4 regions of the Peribacillus sp. FSL E2-0159 genome follow, and region 4 is predicted to be linked to each of the others. Evidence: riboswitches for the same ligand, from Rfam matches in the RefSeq annotation. Region 4 holds a riboswitch; each other region holds the start of a gene.
What was found. A riboswitch is a leader RNA that binds a small molecule or an ion and turns the genes downstream of it on or off. The one in region 4 is predicted to bind S-adenosylmethionine.
Positions count from the first base shown of each region.

Region 1: another riboswitch for S-adenosylmethionine. It lies ahead of mmuP (S-methylmethionine permease); the one in region 4 lies ahead of NYE63_RS26440 (methionine ABC transporter ATP-binding protein).
Region 2: another riboswitch for S-adenosylmethionine. It lies ahead of NYE63_RS02810 (sugar ABC transporter substrate-binding protein); the one in region 4 lies ahead of NYE63_RS26440 (methionine ABC transporter ATP-binding protein).
Region 3: another riboswitch for S-adenosylmethionine. It lies ahead of mtnK (S-methyl-5-thioribose kinase); the one in region 4 lies ahead of NYE63_RS26440 (methionine ABC transporter ATP-binding protein).

Region 1 covers NZ_CP152053.1:3,176,956-3,181,968, forward strand. Annotated here, with positions in the region: gene NYE63_RS15420 (helix-turn-helix transcriptional regulator) at 1-248, shown strand, start outside; gene NYE63_RS15425 (hypothetical protein) at 887-1,054, opposite strand; gene mmuM (homocysteine S-methyltransferase) at 1,409-2,371, opposite strand; gene mmuP (S-methylmethionine permease) at 2,361-3,755, opposite strand; SAM riboswitch class I at 3,838-3,940, opposite strand; gene NYE63_RS15440 (flavin reductase family protein) at 4,173-4,781, opposite strand; gene NYE63_RS15445 (alpha/beta hydrolase) at 4,802-5,013, opposite strand, start outside.
Region 2 covers NZ_CP152053.1:563,701-568,713, reverse strand. Annotated here, with positions in the region: gene NYE63_RS02815 (sugar ABC transporter ATP-binding protein) at 1-1,320, opposite strand, end outside; gene NYE63_RS02810 (sugar ABC transporter substrate-binding protein) at 1,377-2,489, opposite strand; SAM riboswitch class I at 2,605-2,710, opposite strand; gene NYE63_RS02805 (GTPase domain-containing protein) at 2,806-5,013, opposite strand, start outside.
Region 3 covers NZ_CP152053.1:3,498,972-3,503,984, forward strand. Annotated here, with positions in the region: gene NYE63_RS17010 (pyridoxal phosphate-dependent aminotransferase) at 1-879, opposite strand, end outside; partial or broken gene NYE63_RS17015 (carbon-nitrogen family hydrolase) at 979-1,761, shown strand; SAM riboswitch class I at 1,833-1,986, shown strand; gene mtnK (S-methyl-5-thioribose kinase) at 2,065-3,267, shown strand; gene mtnA (S-methyl-5-thioribose-1-phosphate isomerase) at 3,282-4,328, shown strand; gene NYE63_RS17030 (LCP family protein) at 4,506-5,013, opposite strand, start outside.
Region 4 covers NZ_CP152053.1:5,386,843-5,391,855, forward strand. Annotated here, with positions in the region: gene NYE63_RS26430 (MetQ/NlpA family ABC transporter substrate-binding protein) at 681-1,517, opposite strand; gene NYE63_RS26435 (methionine ABC transporter permease) at 1,533-2,201, opposite strand; gene NYE63_RS26440 (methionine ABC transporter ATP-binding protein) at 2,194-3,228, opposite strand; SAM riboswitch class I at 3,396-3,508, opposite strand; gene NYE63_RS26445 (O-acetylhomoserine aminocarboxypropyltransferase/cysteine synthase family protein) at 3,627-4,937, opposite strand.

The sequences.
Region 1 (5,013 bases), 2.2 Mb from region 4:
TTAAACTATTAGCAGGCTTATATGATACATCCACCGATTACATTCTAGGTCGAGTGGATTATCCAGCCTTTCTGCCCAAAGATATTTCCACAGAGTCACCTCAAGTCATGGAATTAACGGATCTACCAAATATGGAGCTAGCTGTCGATGGAATCTCTCTTTCTGAAGAAGAAACGATTCAATTCATCGCTTTTATTAGAGCTAAACGAGAAGTGGAAATAAATCGCGATAAACAAAACGAAACATAGCAGACATTGCGCTTATGATTGGTATATGGGCAACGAACCGTATTTCATCAGCAGGTTCATTTTCACGATTTACCTGGCATGATTTATATTTAAAAATCTAACTTGCCTGAAAATTTTCAGTGTTTTTAAACAGTTAGGATAAGTCGGCCTGGTTTTGAATAATCGTTAAGTTCGCCCTGGTTTGACGATACCCATAATCATTTCTGGATGACAAGAGAATATGTAGTTATATTTTTACTTGTCTTAGTAGCTTTGGGAATTCTAATTCTGTCCCAAGACTAGAAATTTCAGTTTTATTTATTATATAGAAGAAAGTCAACTTATTAAATGTCATCGAACATCATTATTCTGTTTTCCACTATTACTTACTTCTATTGCCTTCAAGGGAAGATTGATTTAAGTTTAAACTCCGATTTTTCCTCTTGATTTATTGCAACGAAAGAAAAAACCATTGCAAAACTCATGGTTTTCCCCCGTATCTAAATGAAAATTAAGCCAAGAACAAGAAGCAACATGAAGAGGAAGTTAAGTCTTTATTTCATGTGCTTCTTATATTGGAATGCGAAATTTAATAATCTTTAAAGGAATGGAAAATTGCTCAATATAATGTCTCAACAGATATACTGCATCTCCATATATTAAGGCATCTCATCTTCTTTTTCCCGATTTTTGAAAGCTTCATGTGTGACAATATCCTCAATCTGCTCATACTGGCGGCTGTGTTCCTTCTCTTCGCTAATTCTATTATTGGGTAAATTTCCTGGATGTCCTTTTTCTTTGTGATTAAAATTTTTACCACGACTCATTACTCATTCTCTCCTTTCTTTTCATTGTTTGTATAGTTTCCCCCAGCACGAAAAAAATATGATTTAATTTCTCTTTTCGCTATTTTTTGCAGCACGATTCTTTTTTAGCCGAACTGCTTAGTGACAAAAAAAGAAAAGGTATGAGTCAACATAAAACGATCCTTCACTCCCGTTCTCGAGCGACTAACTTCTGAAGCGGCAAGAATTAATAAGCAATTCGGCCTTTTCACTCGAATCAGAATAATGAGCTCAAAAAGAACAGGAACCGCCGGATTATGACGCTTCCTGTTCTTTTTATTTAAGGGTTTCTCCACTACTTACATACCTTATAACAGTTTGATAACAGTAAAAGGGCTAGGAGGATACTACCACGGAAGGTCGCCACTTTCTTGAAATGTCTGCAATATGATGAGGTTCAGTTCTGCAACATCCTCCAATTAAACGTGCCCCAGTATGGTGCCATTCTTCAGATTTCAAATCGAGACTGTTACATGATTCTTGGCCATGCCATGTTTTAGTTTCTGGATTATATGATTCACCAGAATTCGGATAAACAATAATCGGTTTATGCGTGTTTGCACGCAACACCTGTATGGCCTCCGTGATACCTGTAACAGGAGCACAGTTGATGCCAATTGCTGCAATTTGCTTACTGTCCCCAAACAATCTCGTACACTCCTCCAGCAATGTACCGTCACTTATCGCTTTTTCATTTTTCAACGAAAAGGATAGCCAAGCATAGACTTCTGGATAATCTTTCAATAATGAATGTAATATTTTTGCCTCTTGCAGGGAAGGAATCGTTTCAAATGCTAAAATATCAGCTCCTGCTTCAATCAAAGCCGATATTCGTGAGCGATGAAATGCCGCTAAAGTTTCATCTGAAACTCCATAGTTTCCTACATACTCTGAACCATCTGCAAGATAAGCCCCATAAGGTCCAACTGATGCAGCAACCAATGGTTTAGGTCTAATCGTTTGATATTCTTCCTTCCAAAATTCATCTCTTGCTTTTCTTGCAAGTAAAACCGTTTTCCGGATTAGATCCAAAGCCTCTTTTTCTTGTATTCCTCGTAGGGCAAAACCTTCAACTGTTGCTTGGTAGCTTGCCGTTATCGCACAGTCAGCACCAGCACGAAAGTAGTCATAGTGAACCCGATAAATCACTTCTGGATTTTCAAGTAATACACGTGCAGACCACAGGGGATCGTCCAAATCACACCCATGCCTTTCAAGCTCTGTAGCTAAAGCTCCATCCAAAATCATGACTGAATGATCTCGTAAAATTGCGTCAATTGGGTTCATTTTATTCTTCATGATCTACTCCTCTTTTCTTTATAGTTTGTGTCAGATAATAACTTCCATAGCAAAATAAAATAAACGGAATGCCACAATATAGTGCAATTCTTTGTGTAGGATCAAATGCAATTCCGATGCAAGAAGCAAGACATAGCATAAAAGAAACGATTGGTACGAGTGGATATAATGGTGTATGATAAGCCAAATCATTTACTGAATTTCCATCTTTTATAAATCGTCTGCGAAATAGAAACTGTGACGCACTAATACTCATCCAAACTACAACCACGGCTAGTCCAGAAATGGATACAAGCACTATGTATACAGTATCCGGTGCAATGATACTCGAGAAAAGGGCTAAACCACCGCCCACCATACTGAAAATGACTGCATTTACCGGAACACCCCGTTTTGTCAATTTTGCAAATATTGGTGATATAGTTTTCTTATCTGCAAGTGACCAAAGCATCCTGGATGAGGCATATAGTCCTGAGTTTGCAGCAGACAAAATGGCAGTTAATATAACAAAGTTCATAATATCCGCTGCATATGGCACTCCGATCCGTTCCAGAACTGTAACAAAGGGGCTCTCTGATACACTTGCATCCGAAATAGGCAATAATGCGGATAATACAACGATGGTTCCTACAAAAAAGATAATCAATCTCCATAATGTCATACGGATTGCCTTTGGTATCGTTTTTTCTGGATTCACAGTTTCTCCAGCTGCAATTCCGATTAATTCAGTTCCAGAAAATGCGAAATTCACTGCGAGCATCGTCATTAGAATGGCAAAAGCGCCATTCGGAAATAAACCTGCACTTGTAAAATTGGAAAATAACGGAGCAGATTGTGAATTAATTATTGGAATAAAACCTACCATTGCCGCAGCTCCCAGAATAATAAATATCACAATAGCAAATACCTTTATAGACGCAAACCAGAATTCGGATTCAGCGAAAAACTTAACGGTCCACACATTTAATGCCAAGACCAAAATGGCAAATAGAGCACTCCATATCCAGACACTTATTGATGGAAACCATCTCTGCATCAACAATCCTGCAGCCGTGAATTCCGAACCTAGTGCAACAGTCCAAGTTAGCCAATACAACCAGGCTACTGTATACCCTGTCCCTGGTCCGATGTATTTGGCTGCGTAGCTATGAAACGCACCTGTCTCGGGCATATGTACTGCCAGTTCACCTAGACATAGCATGACTAGATAAACCACTAATGCTCCAATCAGATACGAAAGGATGGTGCCAAACGGGCCAGCCTGGTGAATCGTATAACCTGAACTTAAGAATAAACCAGTTCCAATCACCCCGCCAAGCGATAGCATTATTATATGCCGTGCTTGCATTTGCCTTTGAAAATCATGCTTCCTTTTGTTCTCCATTCTTACTCTCCTTAATCTTGCATCCAGAAAAAACGAAAACGCACTCTAAAAAGAGTGCGCTACTGACAAATAAACACGTACGGTCTTATCTATCAAGGTTTCACCCTCTGGAATTAGCACAGTGTCTTTTTAGACCTGTTGCTGAGGTTTCATTGGGCCAGTCCCTCCACCTCTCTGGATAAGAAATTATTTTTTTATAACTTTATCAATCTATGAAAAATTTGTCAAGTTTTGTTTCGGTTGTAAAGACTTTCTTAAAATACTAACAATCATGGCACTTCCAGAATTAAAATGAGATGATTTCTATTTTTGGAACTGTCGCTCACCGTATTAAAATTGATGATAAAGCTAACCCGGATATTTTTGGTTTAAAAAATGACGACATCTTAAAAGATGACGCCATTTTTTTCTTTTCCCTTAAGGACGTTCTATTTCAAATAATTCTCCTAGTTTTGTATAAGTATGACCCGCTAATCTTGCTACAGGTTTTAGCCCATTCTGGTCAATTCGCCCATTATGGTAAATATCTTGCTCTATATGATAGCAGACTATTTTCCCTATCAATAAATCACAACCAGGTGTATTCTTGGAACCTGCCAATGGTATCGCATGCTCTAATGTACATTCAAAGCGTACCTTCGCTTCTTTCAATCCAGGTACGGATACCTTATCACTAACAGCTGGCGTGAAATTAGTAAGACCCAATTCACTTTCGTCAGATGGGAGTTCCTTGGCCGTTCGATTTGCATCAGCAACATTATTTTCATCCGTGATATGAACAACGAATTCACCTGTTTGAATTGCATTTCGGGCTGTGTCCTTTGAAACTCCTTCTTTCCGTTGAACAGAAATGGAAATCATCGGAGGATTGGAACTGACTATGTTGAAAAAGCTGAACGGCGCTATATTGATCGTACCGGTTTCGGATTGTGTCGTAACCAGGGCTATAGGTCTCGGTATAATGCTTCCAGTCAAAAACTTATAATTTTCCCGTTCAGTCAGACTTTCAGGATTAACTGAAATCATCTTCATTCCCTCTTTCATTCTTATATAAAGTTCTTATGAAACCATGAACCTGCTGCCTCGACCTCTGAACGTGTTAACTGATGACCGTAATTTTCCCAGTGAACATCCACCTTAGCACCAGCTTGCAGTAAAAGTTGATTAAGTTCATCAGTTTCTTCTGCGGGGCAAATCGGATCGTTTTTACCTGCAGCAATAAATACAGGTATATCCGAAAGGGGCGGCAAAGCAATCC
Region 2 (5,013 bases), 1.0 Mb from region 4:
GAATATATCCTTCTTGGCTCCAACATCGACCCCTTTCGTTGGTTCATCGAATATGTATACATCCGCATCGGCCATAAGCCATTTCCCAATGGCAACTTTTTGCTGGTTACCACCTGAAAGGTTTTCAACATTCACTTCTCCTGAAGGAGTTTTAATGCCGAGACTTGCGATCATTTCCTTCGCCTTTTCCTTTTCCGCCTTACGATCCACGAAGCTGAACGTCTTGCAGAATTTGCCGAGACTGGCTGCGGTCAAGTTCGCCGAGACTGATTCCTGAACGAGGACCCCTTCTTTCCTGCGTTCCTCAGGTACAAGTGCCAGACCGCTTTTTACTGCTTCGTGCGGTGATTTTATAGAAAGCTTTCGACCATTCAGGATGACTTCGCCCGCTGTGATCGAAGTATGACCGAAAAGGGTTTTACACAGCTCCGTTTTCCCAGCCCCGACCAAACCTGCCAAGCCGATTATCTCGCCTGCTTTAATATTCAGGCTAACATTTTTAACTTTCTCTGCATCTGACAATCCCTTCACTTCCAGAATAACGTCGCCAATCGAAGTATTCACTTCAGGAAACTGTTCATCCATGGTTTTCCCGAGCATGTTCTCTACCACTTCGGTACGGGTTATGTCCTCCTTTTTCCGACACATGACACGCTCCCCATTCCTCATGATCGTAATTTCCTCACAAATTTCAAAAATCTCAGGCAGACGATGTGAAATGAAAATGATTCCCACGCCTTTTTGCTTTAATTCATTTACAATTCGAAAAAGTTCTGTCGTCTCCGTATGACTTAACGGAGCAGTTGGCTCGTCGAGAATCAGGAATTTGCATTCTGTCGAAACGGCTCTTGCTATCAGGACCATCTGTTTTTCAGCCAAGGTAAGGTCTCTTACCAGCTTTTTCGAAGGGACACGAATTTTCATATCTTCAAGAATATTAGCGGCTTGGTTGTGCAGCTCTTTCCATTGGATTCTCTGTTTTTTCCCCATGTTTTGGACCATATCATTCAACATTACATTTTCCCCAACCGTTAAATAAGGGATGAGGGCGGTATCCACTTCCTGATAAACAATTTGAATGCCTTGTTCCTGAGCCGCTTTTGGAGAGCGGATATCCCGCTTCATCCCATCAATAAAAATGTCACCTGAATAATGAACATGGGCTCCCGATAAAACTTTCATTAACGTCGATTTCCCTGCTCCGTTTGCACCGACCAATGCGTGGGCTGTCCCTGATTGTACGGAAAAATCGACTTCACTCAGCGCCTTCACCCCCGGAAATTCAATCGAAATCTTCTTCATTTCTAGTTGCGTGCCCATGTCCATTCCCCCTTATTGAACAGACACTCCCTTCACTGGAAAGAGAGTGTCTCTTTTTACTTTTTATAATGATCTTTCAAAACCTTCATCCAATCTTCTTCAAATTCCGTGGATACACCCCAGCCATCGACAATACCAGACAGGTTTGCCATGTTTACCGCTTCTTTTGAAGCTTGGATTTGCTTTTGTGAAATAAGTGAAGCATCCAGGTCATATGTTTGCGGCGTTTCTTCTCCCGCTAATTTTTTAGCCAATATCCTCATATTCACTGCACCGATCAACTTGGGATCGACTGCTGCCGTGTAGGACCACGAGCTATCAGCTGATTGGATTTCCTGGAGATCTGCATTAGATACATCAATTCCATATATCTTCACTTCATCTCGGCCCGCTTCTTTAATCGCCCGGGCTGCACCGATTGCAAAGGCATCCCATGTTGCGAAAATGGCATCCAATTTACCTTTAGGGTATTTATTCAGCATTGCTGCTACAGCATTTTGTGTCTGAACCGAAGTATCAGCAGATGCCACTCCGAATCTTTCGACTTCTTTAATCCCAGGATTTTCTTTTAATTTTTCCTGATAGACTGCATTTCTTCTTACCATTGGAGGAAAACCGTCCACCCAAAGATATGCAATTGCCGCTTCACCTTTCTGCTCTTTTATCAGTTTATCAAAAGCCAGTGTTGCCAATGCTTCATCATCTTGTGAAGTTAATGTCACACCTTCTATTTTAGATAGATCGCTTATTGAATCGAATGTGACAACGCTTTTACCTGCATCAACCAACTTTTGAACGTCATTCACAGTTGCTGCATCATCACCATGGGAAATGATATAGCCGTCGTAATCTTCCTCCAAAGCCTGCGCTATCGCATCATGGAATTTAGCCGTATCACCATTTGCTGTATACGTATCCACTTGAAATCCCAGTGCTTCTCCCTCTTCTTTTGCCCCCGCCAGGTATTGAGCCGTATGATCATCACCGCCTATTTTACGGATCACTTTGATTCTGGCTCCATCCCCATCAGCAAATCTTTCCGGGACATTTTCAAATGATACTTTTTCTTCTTTCTTCGATTCTGTGGAACTCTGCCCTGTAGAGCAACCCGTTAAAAGCAATGCCGAAGCGATTGCTGAAATAAATATCCCTTTAATAGACCTTCTCATCTTGTTTCCCTCCATTTTTCCTTATTATTCTTATCAGTTAAGTTGGTGTAAATCCCAAAATAAAAACCTCTCTAATATAGAGAGGTTTAATCGGCTGTTTTGCAGACTTGTCCCTCTCTTATCTGTCAAAACATTTCTGTTTTGCAGGATTTAGCACCAATTCCTAATGGAACGGTTGCTGGGCATCTTAGGGCCAGTCCCTCCGCCACTCTTGATAAGAGATATATTGTGTTACGTTTTCGTAATTAACACTTTATAGGGATATAGTCGTAAAGTCAATAGATTTTTGAATATTTGAAATGTTCCCCGTTATTTTTTATTTTCTTTGAAGCTGGGCTAGACGCTTTTTCTCAATTTTTTCAAGCCTCTCCAACTGCCTTAATTTCACTTCGAACAAAGTGATCGGGTCACGGTAAACTTCCGGATTTTCTTTCATATGCTCCAATGCAGCCTGGTAGTCTTTTATTTCAGTCTGCGTTTGCTCTATCGTTTTTTGAAGTAAAGCAAATGAACTGCGATAGAAAAGTGAGATGTCCCGATCCAAAGATTTTTCAAACAATCCAAATTGGGTAAGGAAACGTTCCGTGATCATTTCGGCAACATCCAGGTAATCTTCACTTTCCAAGTATTTCTTATAACGATTGTACATATTGGCTTTATTTTGCGGTATCGCTCCAAACAGCTTCCCTGCTCCTTTAAGCAGCAATTGTGATGGAGTCCTGCGCAAAAGGATATTAACGTTTTCGATGCGGATACTGCTTGTCATCCGGTCGGCATCACGGCGCCAGTCATCCAATACCCTGAAGTCACCTGCCAGCGTAATCCGTTCTTCTTTGTATAAATCATTGAATCCGGCACTCATCTCATCCATAAACTGCTGGCTTTGTGAGAACTCCATTTGGGAACTGGCAATCCAGTCTTGAAGAGAACGGTAATATTGAGGCATGATCTTATCAGAAATGAAGTTTTGAATCCGCTCATTCATTTCCTGGTTTAACTGTACATGGACCTGACTGAAATCACTGCTTTCCGTTAACGATTTAGAGCAATCCCTCAGTAATTCAGGAATTTTAGTAGAAAGCTGATTTTTCACTTCATCCTTAAGCAGACGATACGACCTTGTGATATTTTCACTTTTTTCTTTTTCCAAATCAGCCAGTTGATTGACCGCCCCATTCAGCTTGACTTCCATCTGTTCATTCCAAGAGATGGAATGCTCGCATTTCCGCTCATTGGCTGCCCGTTTTTCTAACAGATAAGATAAAGTCTTACGAATGAATGCTAGGATTTTTTCAGATCTTCTTTCCTTCCAATTATCATCTTGATAATTCGATTGAAGGAAAGCTGAAAGGTCCTTCAATTGCTGCTTGCTGTCATAAAGTTTGGAGAAAGCGAATACTTTCGCATTCGGGAAATATGCATTCACTTTATCCCATGTTTCGTCTTCCATCCGGACTGCGACCTGATCACTGTATATTGTATCCATTTTGTTTAATAAGAAATGAATCGGCAGTTTCGGTGCCATCATTTGAATTTCCAATAACAAATCCCGTTCGCTGCCGGTGAAAGGCGCCCGGGCATCAAGAACGAACATCAATCCATCACTGCCATGTAAATAGCCTTGGAAATCGGATTCCACGCTTTTTTCCCCATTGAACCCCGGTGTATCCAATAATCGCAGACTATTATTTCTTAGGTAGTCACTGATGATCGTCACATCGACAATAGTCCCGCGCTGGCGGCGTGTTTCATCCAATTCAGTTAGCTCCATGACAACTTTTCTATCTATATCGGTAATTTCAAGGATTTCCAAATCATCCCCGTCTTTGACACTGACTAATGACGAATGATCTTCAGCGGCAATGCTCTCACCAACAATTGACTGAATAAAGGATGTCTTTCCATTTCCTGTACTTCCTACAAGAAGAAGATTGAAATTTTCGGTATTCTTAAGCCCCTCGACCATCCATTTAAGCTTATTGCCAACCCTTAAATCATTATCTTCAGCCCACTGGATAATGGAATTGAACAGCTTCTCTCCCGCTTCCAGTCCGCCTCCCAATTTAGGCGATTTCGCCAACAGGCTTTCTGCATCCTGAATGACCAGAGCATTGATCGTATCCGGGAAGATTTCATTCCAGGACAACGCGGATGCCGCCGCAAACAGCGAGAGCTCCCCATCTGCTATTTTGAGCCAGTTTTCCAGCAACCTTGGCACGACAGGACTTAAATCTTTGATTAGGTGCGTTCCTTCTAACAGACCTGCATATGCATCCCTGTAATAGCCGGAAAGCTCATCCCATACATCCGCATGGTTTAATTCGATGGTATCTATCAAGTTATTAATCACTCTTAGCCATTCGAAATAAGAATCCGTATATTTATAATTTTTCCACAGGGCAACCGTCACCTTTTCGAAACGTTCCTGGTCGAGTGTGTATAGCGAACCAAGGACAGTTGAAAAATAATCCGGTTCCATCGATTGGGCAACACCCTGCTGGATATACGTTTTCAGCACATCGAA
Region 3 (5,013 bases), 1.9 Mb from region 4:
TACACAGCTCTGCGAGTCAAGCAAAGCGCTTGCCGCAGCTTCTTGTATCGCCGGGAAGAGACTCACATAAAGATGGTCTTGTAATAGTTCAAGAGCTTCTATTACACTCTTATTTCCCACTGCGAAGCCGACTCTCCATCCTGCCATATTGTATGTTTTCGATAGTGTGTATATTTCTATTCCTACATCCTTCGCTCCCTCTGCCTGGAGAAAGCTTATCGGTTTTTTTCCGTCGAATCCTAACGCGCCATAGGCGAAATCGTGGACCACGCAAATTGAATGCTCTTTTGCAAAGGAGACGGTTTCATCAAAGAAACTTTCAGTTGCAGAAGCACCTGTGGGATTATTGGGATAGTTCAAGAACATCATTTTGGCTTTATCAAGAACTTCTTTATGTATGTCGTTGTATTTCGGAAGAAAATCATTTTCTTCTGTCAAGGGCATCAGTTCTGTCTTTGCCTGGGCTAAAACAACACCGGAAAGATAATCCGGATAGCCGGGATCTGGAACAAGGATCGTATCGCCTGGATTCAATAAACACTGCGGCAGTTCGACAAGACCTGCCTTTCCCCCGAAGAGAATCGCTACTTCACTATTCGGATCCAGCTTGACACCGTATTCACGTTCATAAAAGACGGCAGCAGCATCTTTTAAATATTGATGTCCCCGGAATGGCGAATATTTATGATTAATCGTTTTTTCAGCGGCAGACTGCAAACTTTTCACGATATGTTCTGGCGTCGGCTGATCAGGGTTTCCCTGGCCTAAATTAATGACATCATGTCCTTGCGCCGTGATCGCATTGACTTTTGCGACTAGTGAAGCAAAAAACTGCTTGGGCAGGTCCTGAAGCTGTCTGGATTTTTCAAATTGCACCATTTATACACCTTCTCTGAAATTTCTTGAAATTCTAGTCACAAATGATATATGTTTATCATAGTCTTGTAAAGCATTTTTTACATATGGTCGTTTTAAGCGATGAAGTGGAAAATAGCTTGTATTCAAATGGATATAGCCTTCGGGCAACCTGATTTCAATTTTCAGGTTGCAGAACAATGGATGGAAAAAGCTGCACGGTCAGAACCCGATATCGTCATATTACCAGAGCTTTGGACAACCGGATACGACTTGACCAGGTTAAATGAGATTGCTGATCAAGAGGCAGAAAAGACGAATGAATTTTTTAAAAGACTGGCAAAGAAACACCAGATTAACACAATAGGCGGGTCCATTGCGAAAAAGACAAGCAAAGGGATCTATAACACCATGATCATCATAGATTAACATGGAAATCTCATTAAAGAATATGATAAGCTTCACTTATTTCAGTTAAAGGATGAACATCATTTCCTGCAGCCAGGAGAAAAAGATGGTTTATTTACTCTTGATGAAAAAATATGTGCTGGATTCGTTTGTTATGACATCCTTTTCCCTGATTGGCAGCGAGTCCATACCGTACAAGGCGCGGAAGTTCTATTCGTTACGGCTGAATGGCCAAAGCCGAGACTCGATCACTGGAGAGCCTTATTGATTAGCCGTGCCATCGAGAACCAAGCCTATGTTGTAGCCGTAAATCGTTCAGGTTCGGATGTCAATAATATATTTGCGGGTCATTCCTTAATTTTTGATCCATGGGGGAATATCATAAGTGAAGCCGGAGAAGGAAACGAACTCTTGACAGGCATCTTGGACTTCAATAAAGTTACGGAAGCCCGTAACAAAATACCCGTATTCGAACATCGCCGCCCTGATTTTTATTAATTTACCCATTGACAAACTATTTAAAATGTTGATATTATTTTCCCGAAGATTAAAATTTCAGAAAACATTTACTCTTATCAAGAGCAGGCTGAGGGATAAAGGCCCTATGAAGCCCAGCAACCGACTGTAATACCATTGTGAAATGGGGCGGATTCACCGCCGGATTATAAAATCCACAGAGCACGGTGCTAATTCCACCAGAATTCATTTTCTGGAAGATAAGAGGTCCGAAGCCAAAACTTCTGCCTCTTTCTATTTGAAAGAGGCTTTTTTATTCTTATTTTGAATCTGGAGGGAAAAAGAATGACTCAAAACCATTCAAATTTTAAGAGATTGACAAACGAAACAGCTATAACCCTTGCAAAAAAACTTGGGTTGGTCAATGCGGATGCAAGTTTAAAGTGTAAAGAAATCGGCGATGGAAACTTAAATTATGTTTTTCATATTACAGACACAGTCACAAACAAAGGAATAATAATCAAACAAGCGGTCCCTTATGCCAAGGTACTTGGTGAAAGCTGGCCGCTGACATTGAAAAGGGCTTCCATTGAAGCGAATGCACTGATTCATTTCAGAAGCTATTGCCCCGAATTCGTACCGCAAGTCTATTATTCGGATGAGCAGCTTGCCATCACAGTCATGGAGGATTTATCACACTTGAAAATCGTAAGAACAGGATTGATCGATGGCGATTCATATCCTTTGCTTTCACAGCATATTGGTGAATATGTTGCGAAGACGGCATTTTATACATCCGATTATCATTTAGAACCATCCGCGAAAAAGGAAGTGGCCCGGCATTTCACCAATCCGGAACTCTGCAAAATCACTGAGGTCTTTATTTTCACAGATCCATTTTTTGAGGAACTCCCGGGAGATTTCGAGGTGGAATTGACTGATGCCGCCAAAAATATATGGAATGACCAAGATGTGATACTTGAGGTCGCTAAGCTGAAACAAAGCTTTGAAACCGAGCAGGAAGCCTTGCTTCATGGAGATTTACATACTGGAAGTATATTTGCAAGTGAAACTGAAACAAAGGTTATTGATCCGGAATTCGCTTTTTATGGGCCAGTTGGTTTTGACCTTGGTCAATACACCGCCAACCTTCTCTTTCAAGCAATTACACGAAATGGCGCTGGAAAGGAAGAGATTTTCTCACACCTTCATGAATTTTGGAATGCCTTTGAAGAAACTTATACCGAATTATGGGAAGACCAAAATAAAAGCCCATTCCGTCATGTGAAAGGGTATCTGCCTTATTTACTGACAAAATTCAAAAAAGATGCATTCGGTTTTGCCGGCTGTGAACTGATTCGGCGAACCATTGGCCTTTCCCATGTTGCCGATTTAAACGTCATTGATGATAAAGAAACAAGGATCGCTGCCAAAACGGCAACATTGGAAATTGGTGCTTTTTTAATTAAAAAACGGGAAGAATTAGATGTTCCAGCTGTCATTGAAGCATTGAAGCAACGTACACTGCCATCTTATTCAACCATTTAAAAGGAGACCTGCACATGACTACACTAGCACCCTTACCATATTCGGTACAATGGGATGATACCCATATTACATTATTAAATCAACAAGCCCTTCCTTCCATAACTGAATTTATCGAACTTCATTCTGTTGATGATGTATATGACAGCATTTTGACTTTAAAAGTTCGCGGTGCCCCTGCAATTGGACTGACGGCAGCATTTGGTGTTGCACTTGGTGCCAAACAGGAAACAACCGCTGAATTAGAGGAGTTCAAGAAAAATGTAACGAGGCATATTGAAAAACTCGCCTCTTCACGGCCAACTGCAGTCAACCTTTTTTGGGCTTTAAGGAGGATGGAAAACACCTTGCAAGCTGCGCAAAGCATTTCAACTGCCAAGGAAGCACTTGTATCGGAGGCTAAAGCAATCTTTGCTGAAGATGAAGAAATGTGCAGGAAAATCGGGGAACATGGTTTATCCTTATTCACTAGAGGAGATTCCATTCTAACGCATTGCAACGCTGGGGGAATTGCCACAGCTCGGTATGGCACAGCCTTGGCTCCCTTCCACCTGGCTAAAGAAAGGGACTTTCCGCTAAAAGTGTACGCATGTGAAACCAGGCCTGTCCTACAAGGGGCGCGTTTGACTGCTTGGGAATTGATGCAAGCGGGGGTTGATGTCACCTTAATTTCTGATAATATGGCTGCCCATACGATTCACCAGAAACGAATAAATGGAATTATCGTCGGGGCCGACAGGATTGCGGCTAATGGAGATACAGCCAATAAAATTGGGACATTGGGATTGGCCATATTAGCCAAGCACTTTGGTATCCCCTTTTATGTGGCTGCACCATCAAGCACATTCGACCTATCTATCGAATCCGGCACATCCATACCGATTGAAGAACGGAATGAAGCGGAAATCACCTTCATTCAAGGTGTAAGGATCGCTCCGGAAAACGTGAAGACTTTCAATCCAGCCTTTGACGTTACTCCGAATCATCTAATTACAAGCATCATTACCGAAAACGGCATCATAACACCTGATTTCATCAAAAACATTCCTCATTTTGTTAATTGATCAGGCTCCTTTAATGGTGATAAAAAACGAGAAGGATTTCGTATCCCTCTCGTTTTTTAAAGATGATCGATTATGATTATTCTTGCGAGGTCTATATTACAATAATTTAAGTGAATTCGAACATATTCGCTTAATATAAGGATGTTTTCGATAACAAAAGAGAATTGGAAATTCTTATTATTTTGAAAAGAATTCCTGAAGTTCCTTCTTATTTTTAGTGTAGTCCATTTCCAAAACAGCTCCGGACTGGGGATATATTTCATCTTTAAAGCTTCCTTCCACTGGAACCCTTAAGGTTTCGACAGTGTCCGGTGTATGGATGACAACTTTTGGACCCATCTCCATTATTGTTTTCAGTCCAATATCTGTATCCAAGTACGAGAGTCCTTGTTCGATGATACTAGGAAGGGCTGCCATCCCTTCGAAGGATGAGATCTGATTTATAAACGCTGTTTTTAATTGAACCATTACTTCTTGTTGACGCTCTACCCTTCCAAAATCACTTTCATCGTCATGTCTAAAACGGACATATTTCAATATTTCCTCACCATGTAAAACATTTTTACCGACGCTTGCTTGAATGCTCATATCATCAATGATTTCCTGATCCACATTCACCGCTACCCCCTCAGGTGCAAGTAAATCGACCATCTTCACAAAACCCTGGAAGTCAATTACCGCTACA
Region 4 (5,013 bases):
ATGAATTAAATTAGGCCGCAGACTGTAAACAAACTGGATGATCAATGAGTTTGTCTACAGTTTTTTAGTTTTTAGGTTTTCAAAATTTGAACGTTACTTTCCACTTCACTAAGACTAAACAATCAGATAGAATCACTTTCACCTACAGTCTTTATTCGTTCCATGCCGGTTAAGGTTTCCATGATAAAGTGCCTCACTTTTCTAAGTTCGGAAAAAATTATGAGCGACGCATTATGTAAAAGCTGAACGAACAAAACAGTTTGCCTATTCATTTATGCGGCGACAGACCGTAACGGATTTGTGTTGAGGACGATGGTAACACCCAGAAATACTCATGATAGTCGTTTCTTAAGAGCATCTGGTTGAACAAGTGATTAAGAAAGTTAGAAAACCTGAAGCTGGTTGACGCAGATGCAACTAACAAAACACCAGCTTTACTCTGTATAGTCCTCGAAAAAGAAAGATTCTTCCGCAACCATGGCTATTTGTAATATAAGCGTTTTGGTTGTTATCTCTGCCCATCGGCACTCAACAACAAATAAAGAGGGCTATCGTGAGTACAAATCGCTTTAACTGCTTCAAATCCAATAAAAAATCAAAAAGGTTCCGGAATGAGAACATTCCGGAACCTTTTTGTTTACAAACTGCGGCCTGAATTAAATCAGGTCGCCATTCTTGAATTATTTATCTGCCGGTACAACTGCACCTTTGTATTCTTTAAGGATGAAATCTTGAATTTCTTTAGAATGTAATACTTCTACTAGCGTTTTGATTGCTTCTTTATTTTCATCACCTTTGTTAACAGCAATAACGTTAACATATGGTGATTCAGAGTCTTCAATCGCAATCGAATCTTCAAGCGGATTCAAACCTGCGTCAATTGCATAGTTGGAGTTGATCAGGACAGCATCGCCTTCGCCGCTCTCATAAATTTTAGGAAGCAGGGCCGCTTCATAGTCAGCATCGAATTTAAGGTTTTTCTTATTTTCAACGATGTCTTTAGTTGTAGCTGTCGTTTTATCGATGCCTTCTTTTAATGTAATCAGGCCATTTTTTTCTAATAGAGATAACGCACGTCCGTGGTCAGCAACAGAGCTGCTCATAATAATTGTTGCGCCTTCCGGAAGTTTATCAATGCTTTTATATTTTTGTGAATATAGAGCAATCGGCTCGATATGAATTCCGCCAGCATTAACGAAGTCATATCCATTTTCTTTAATTTGCCCCTCTAAATATGGAATGTGTTGAAAGTAGTTTGCATCCAATTCCTTATCATTCAACGCCTTATTCGGTAAAACATAGTCCTGGAATGTTTCGATTTCCAATTCGATTCCTTTTTCTTTAAGAAGCGGCTTAGCTTTCTCAAGGATTTCAGCATGCGGAACATTGGATGCCCCTACAACTAATTTCTTCGATTCTTTTTCCGTATCGCTGCCGCTTTTATCCTTTTCACTTCCACAAGCAGCCAAAGCGATAGATAACACTAAAATTAACGCAAATCCTAAAAACTTTTTCATCCTATTCATCTCCCTTTATCTTTTGTCCAATTTAGATGTAATCACATCTCCGATAATTTGAATTATGAAGACGATAATTAGAATAACGATAGTCGCTACAAGCGTAACGTCATTGTGATTTCTTTGATAGCCGTCCAAATAGGCTAGATTACCAAGCCCGCCTGCGCCGATGACCCCGGCCATTGCGGTATATCCAACCAATGCAATCGATGTTACCGTAATCCCGGAAATAAGGGCAGGCATCGACTCTGGAAGAAGGACCTTCCAAATGATCGTGCTCGTTTTTGCCCCCATCGATTTAGCGGCTTCAATTACACCTTTATCGATTTCACGAAGGCCGATTTCAACCATACGCGCATAAAATGGGGCCGCACCGATAATAAGTGCCGGGAGTGCAGCGTTCTCTCCGATCATGGAACCGACAAGCGCTTTAGTGAAAGGAATGAGCAGCACGATCAAAATAAGAAATGGAATGGAACGGAATATATTAACGACAGCACTCATGATCCCGTTGACTGCCCGGTTTTCCCACATATTACCCTTCGCTGTCAGGAAGAGGACCAATCCTAATATTATGCCTATAAAAAAGGTTGCTACTACAGAGACGCTTGTCATGTAAAGCGTTTCTTTCGTTGCTTCAATAATGTCTTCCCAATCAATATTCGGCAATAATTCTTCAAGCATGAGTAATCACCTCCACGCCTACCTGCTGTGCTTTAATGAATTCGATTGCGCGGAGCATTTCATCCTCTGTGCCATCAAGATGGATAAACAATGTTCCATATGAACCGCTTCTTGTTTGGGAAATCTTACCTTGAACGATATTGACATCCAACTCGAAGTTACGTACAAGCTTGGTGATCAACGGGCTTTCTGCATGATCACCTACAAAGGTCAATTGAATCACTTTGCCTGCAGGATAGCGTTCGAGCAAATGGTCCATCGTTTCTTTCGTTTCTTCTGGTTCCGTTACCTGTTGCACGAAACGCTTCGTCATCTGTTCTTTAGGATTCTTGAAAACATCCAGAACAGGACCCTGTTCAACAACTTGCCCGCTTTCCATCACGGCGACGCGATGACAGATTTTACGTATTACATGCATTTCATGTGTTATCAAAACGATCGTCAATCCCAATCGCTGATTGATGTCAACAAGCAATTCGAGTATTGAGTCGGTAGTCTGTGGATCCAACGCAGAAGTCGCTTCATCACAAAGCAGCACTTTAGGGTCATTTGCCAGAGCCCTGGCTATTCCCACCCTTTGCTTCTGCCCTCCGCTTAATTGTGAAGGATAGGCCTTTTCCCTGCCTTCCAGTCCGACCAACTTGATCAATTCGTTCACACGCTTGGTTCGTTCAGTTTTAGAAACTCCCGCAATTTCCAATGGGAAAGCTATATTCTCCTGAACGGTCCTTGACCATAATAGATTGAAATGTTGGAAAATCATGCTGATTTCTTGACGGGCCTTACGGAGCTGAGCCCCTTTAATTTTTGAAATTTCCTTTTCAGCTACCACAACGGATCCCTCTGTAGGTGTTTCCAATCCATTGAGCATTCTGATCAAAGTACTCTTCCCCGCTCCACTGTATCCGATGATACCGAAAATCTCGCCTTTATTTATTTCAACATTCACATTATTTACAGCCTTTATCGTCTCACTGTTTCCTTTTCCTGTACGGAACAGCTTACTGACTTTCGTCAATGTAATCATTAATCCTCACCTCTTTTATCCAATAAAACCTATGAACTTAGTTGATTTCTCTACATTATTAATTTGTTTCACCTACCATTTTTTCTGTTCATACAAAAGTTTTCCCCAATTAAAATAGAAAAAACCTTTCTGCATGAGCAGAAAGGCAGGTGAAGAAACAGGCCTTCCTCTCATCTTCCAAAGTGATTAAACTTTGTGTGAATTGGCACCTTTCCAAGGAAATCTCCTTGTCGGTTGCCGGGTTTCATCGGGCACATCCCTCCACCTCTCTTGATAAGAGCTAATATATAGAATATTTTGTACATCATTAAGTTCTTTAGTATGGTGAAATTTTATCATAGATAAAAAAGGAGCGCAATGTATATTATTTCTAGTACAAGAATGAACAGGAACTTTGCTTAAACCGTTTTGGAGGACAAGGAGACGATATTCGTCGCTTTTTCAATAGCCTGCTCCAAATCTTCTATTAAATCGTCTACATTTTCAATCCCAATAGATAAACGGACTTGATCAGCACGCACACCCGCTTTCGCAAGCCCCGCCTCATTCAATTGTTGATGGGTCGTACTGGCTGGGTGGATGATCAAGCTCTTCGCATCCCCAACATTCGCTACATGGGACCATAATTCTACCGAATTGATAAGTTTTGCCCCAGCTTCGCGATTACCTTGTATCCCAAATGTAACGACTGATCCAGCTCCCTTTGGCAAATATTTATCCGCAAGGGCTTTATCCGGATGATCCTCATCACCAGGATGTGAAACCCAAGTCACGGCAGGATGGTTTTTTAAATAGTTAATGACAGACTTGGTGTTTGATAGATGCTCTTTCATCCTTACATGCAGCGTTTCAAGCCCAAGCGTAAACTGGAATGCACTTTGGGCGCTTAGCGCAGGGCCTAAATCACGAAGTAACTGGACTCGGGCTTTCGTTATGAATGCAGCAGGTCCAACTGCCTCGGCGTATACCAGACCGTCGTAACTTGGATCAGGCTCCGTAAAGCCAGGGTAGTTTGGCGAGTTCCAATCGAACTTCCCTCCATCCACGATGACACCGCCCAGCGTCGTTCCATTTCCCAGAAGCCATTTTGTAGCGGAATGGATGACAATATCCGCTCCAAAATCAATTGGTCTGCATAGATATGGTGTCGCGAAGGTATTATCAATGATTAAAGGTATGCCTGCATCATGGGCGATTTCCGCTACCGCTTCAATATCGAGCACCCTCAAACTTGGATTTCCGATCGTTTCAGCAAAAATGGCTTTAGTTCTTGGCGTAATCGCCCTTTTGAAATTTTCAGGGTCATCGGGAGAAACGAACTTCACTTTGATTCCATATTTAGGAAGTGTGTTTTCAAAAAGGTTATACGTACCGCCATATAATGTAGAGGCTGAAACAATCTCATCCCCTGCAGCGGCAATATTCAGGATTGAAAGTGAGATGGCAGCCATTCCGCTTGATGTTGCCAATCCGCCGATACCGCCTTCCAATAAGGCCATTCTTTCCTCAAAAACGCTGACCGTGGGATTATGGAGTCGTGTATATATATAGCCATTCTCCTTTAGGCCAAATAAATTCGCTGCATGGTCGGTGTCTTTGAACAAGTATGCATTGCTTTGGTAAATAGGAACTGCACGGGCACCTGTTTCATCAGCTTGCAGACCGCCATGAACACTCAATGTTTCGAAACGCAACTTTTTCTCTGACATATGATTTCACCTTTTTCTATGGATTTAGTTGGAATTATATGAAATCTGGCCTTTTATAAACAAAAAAACCACTTCA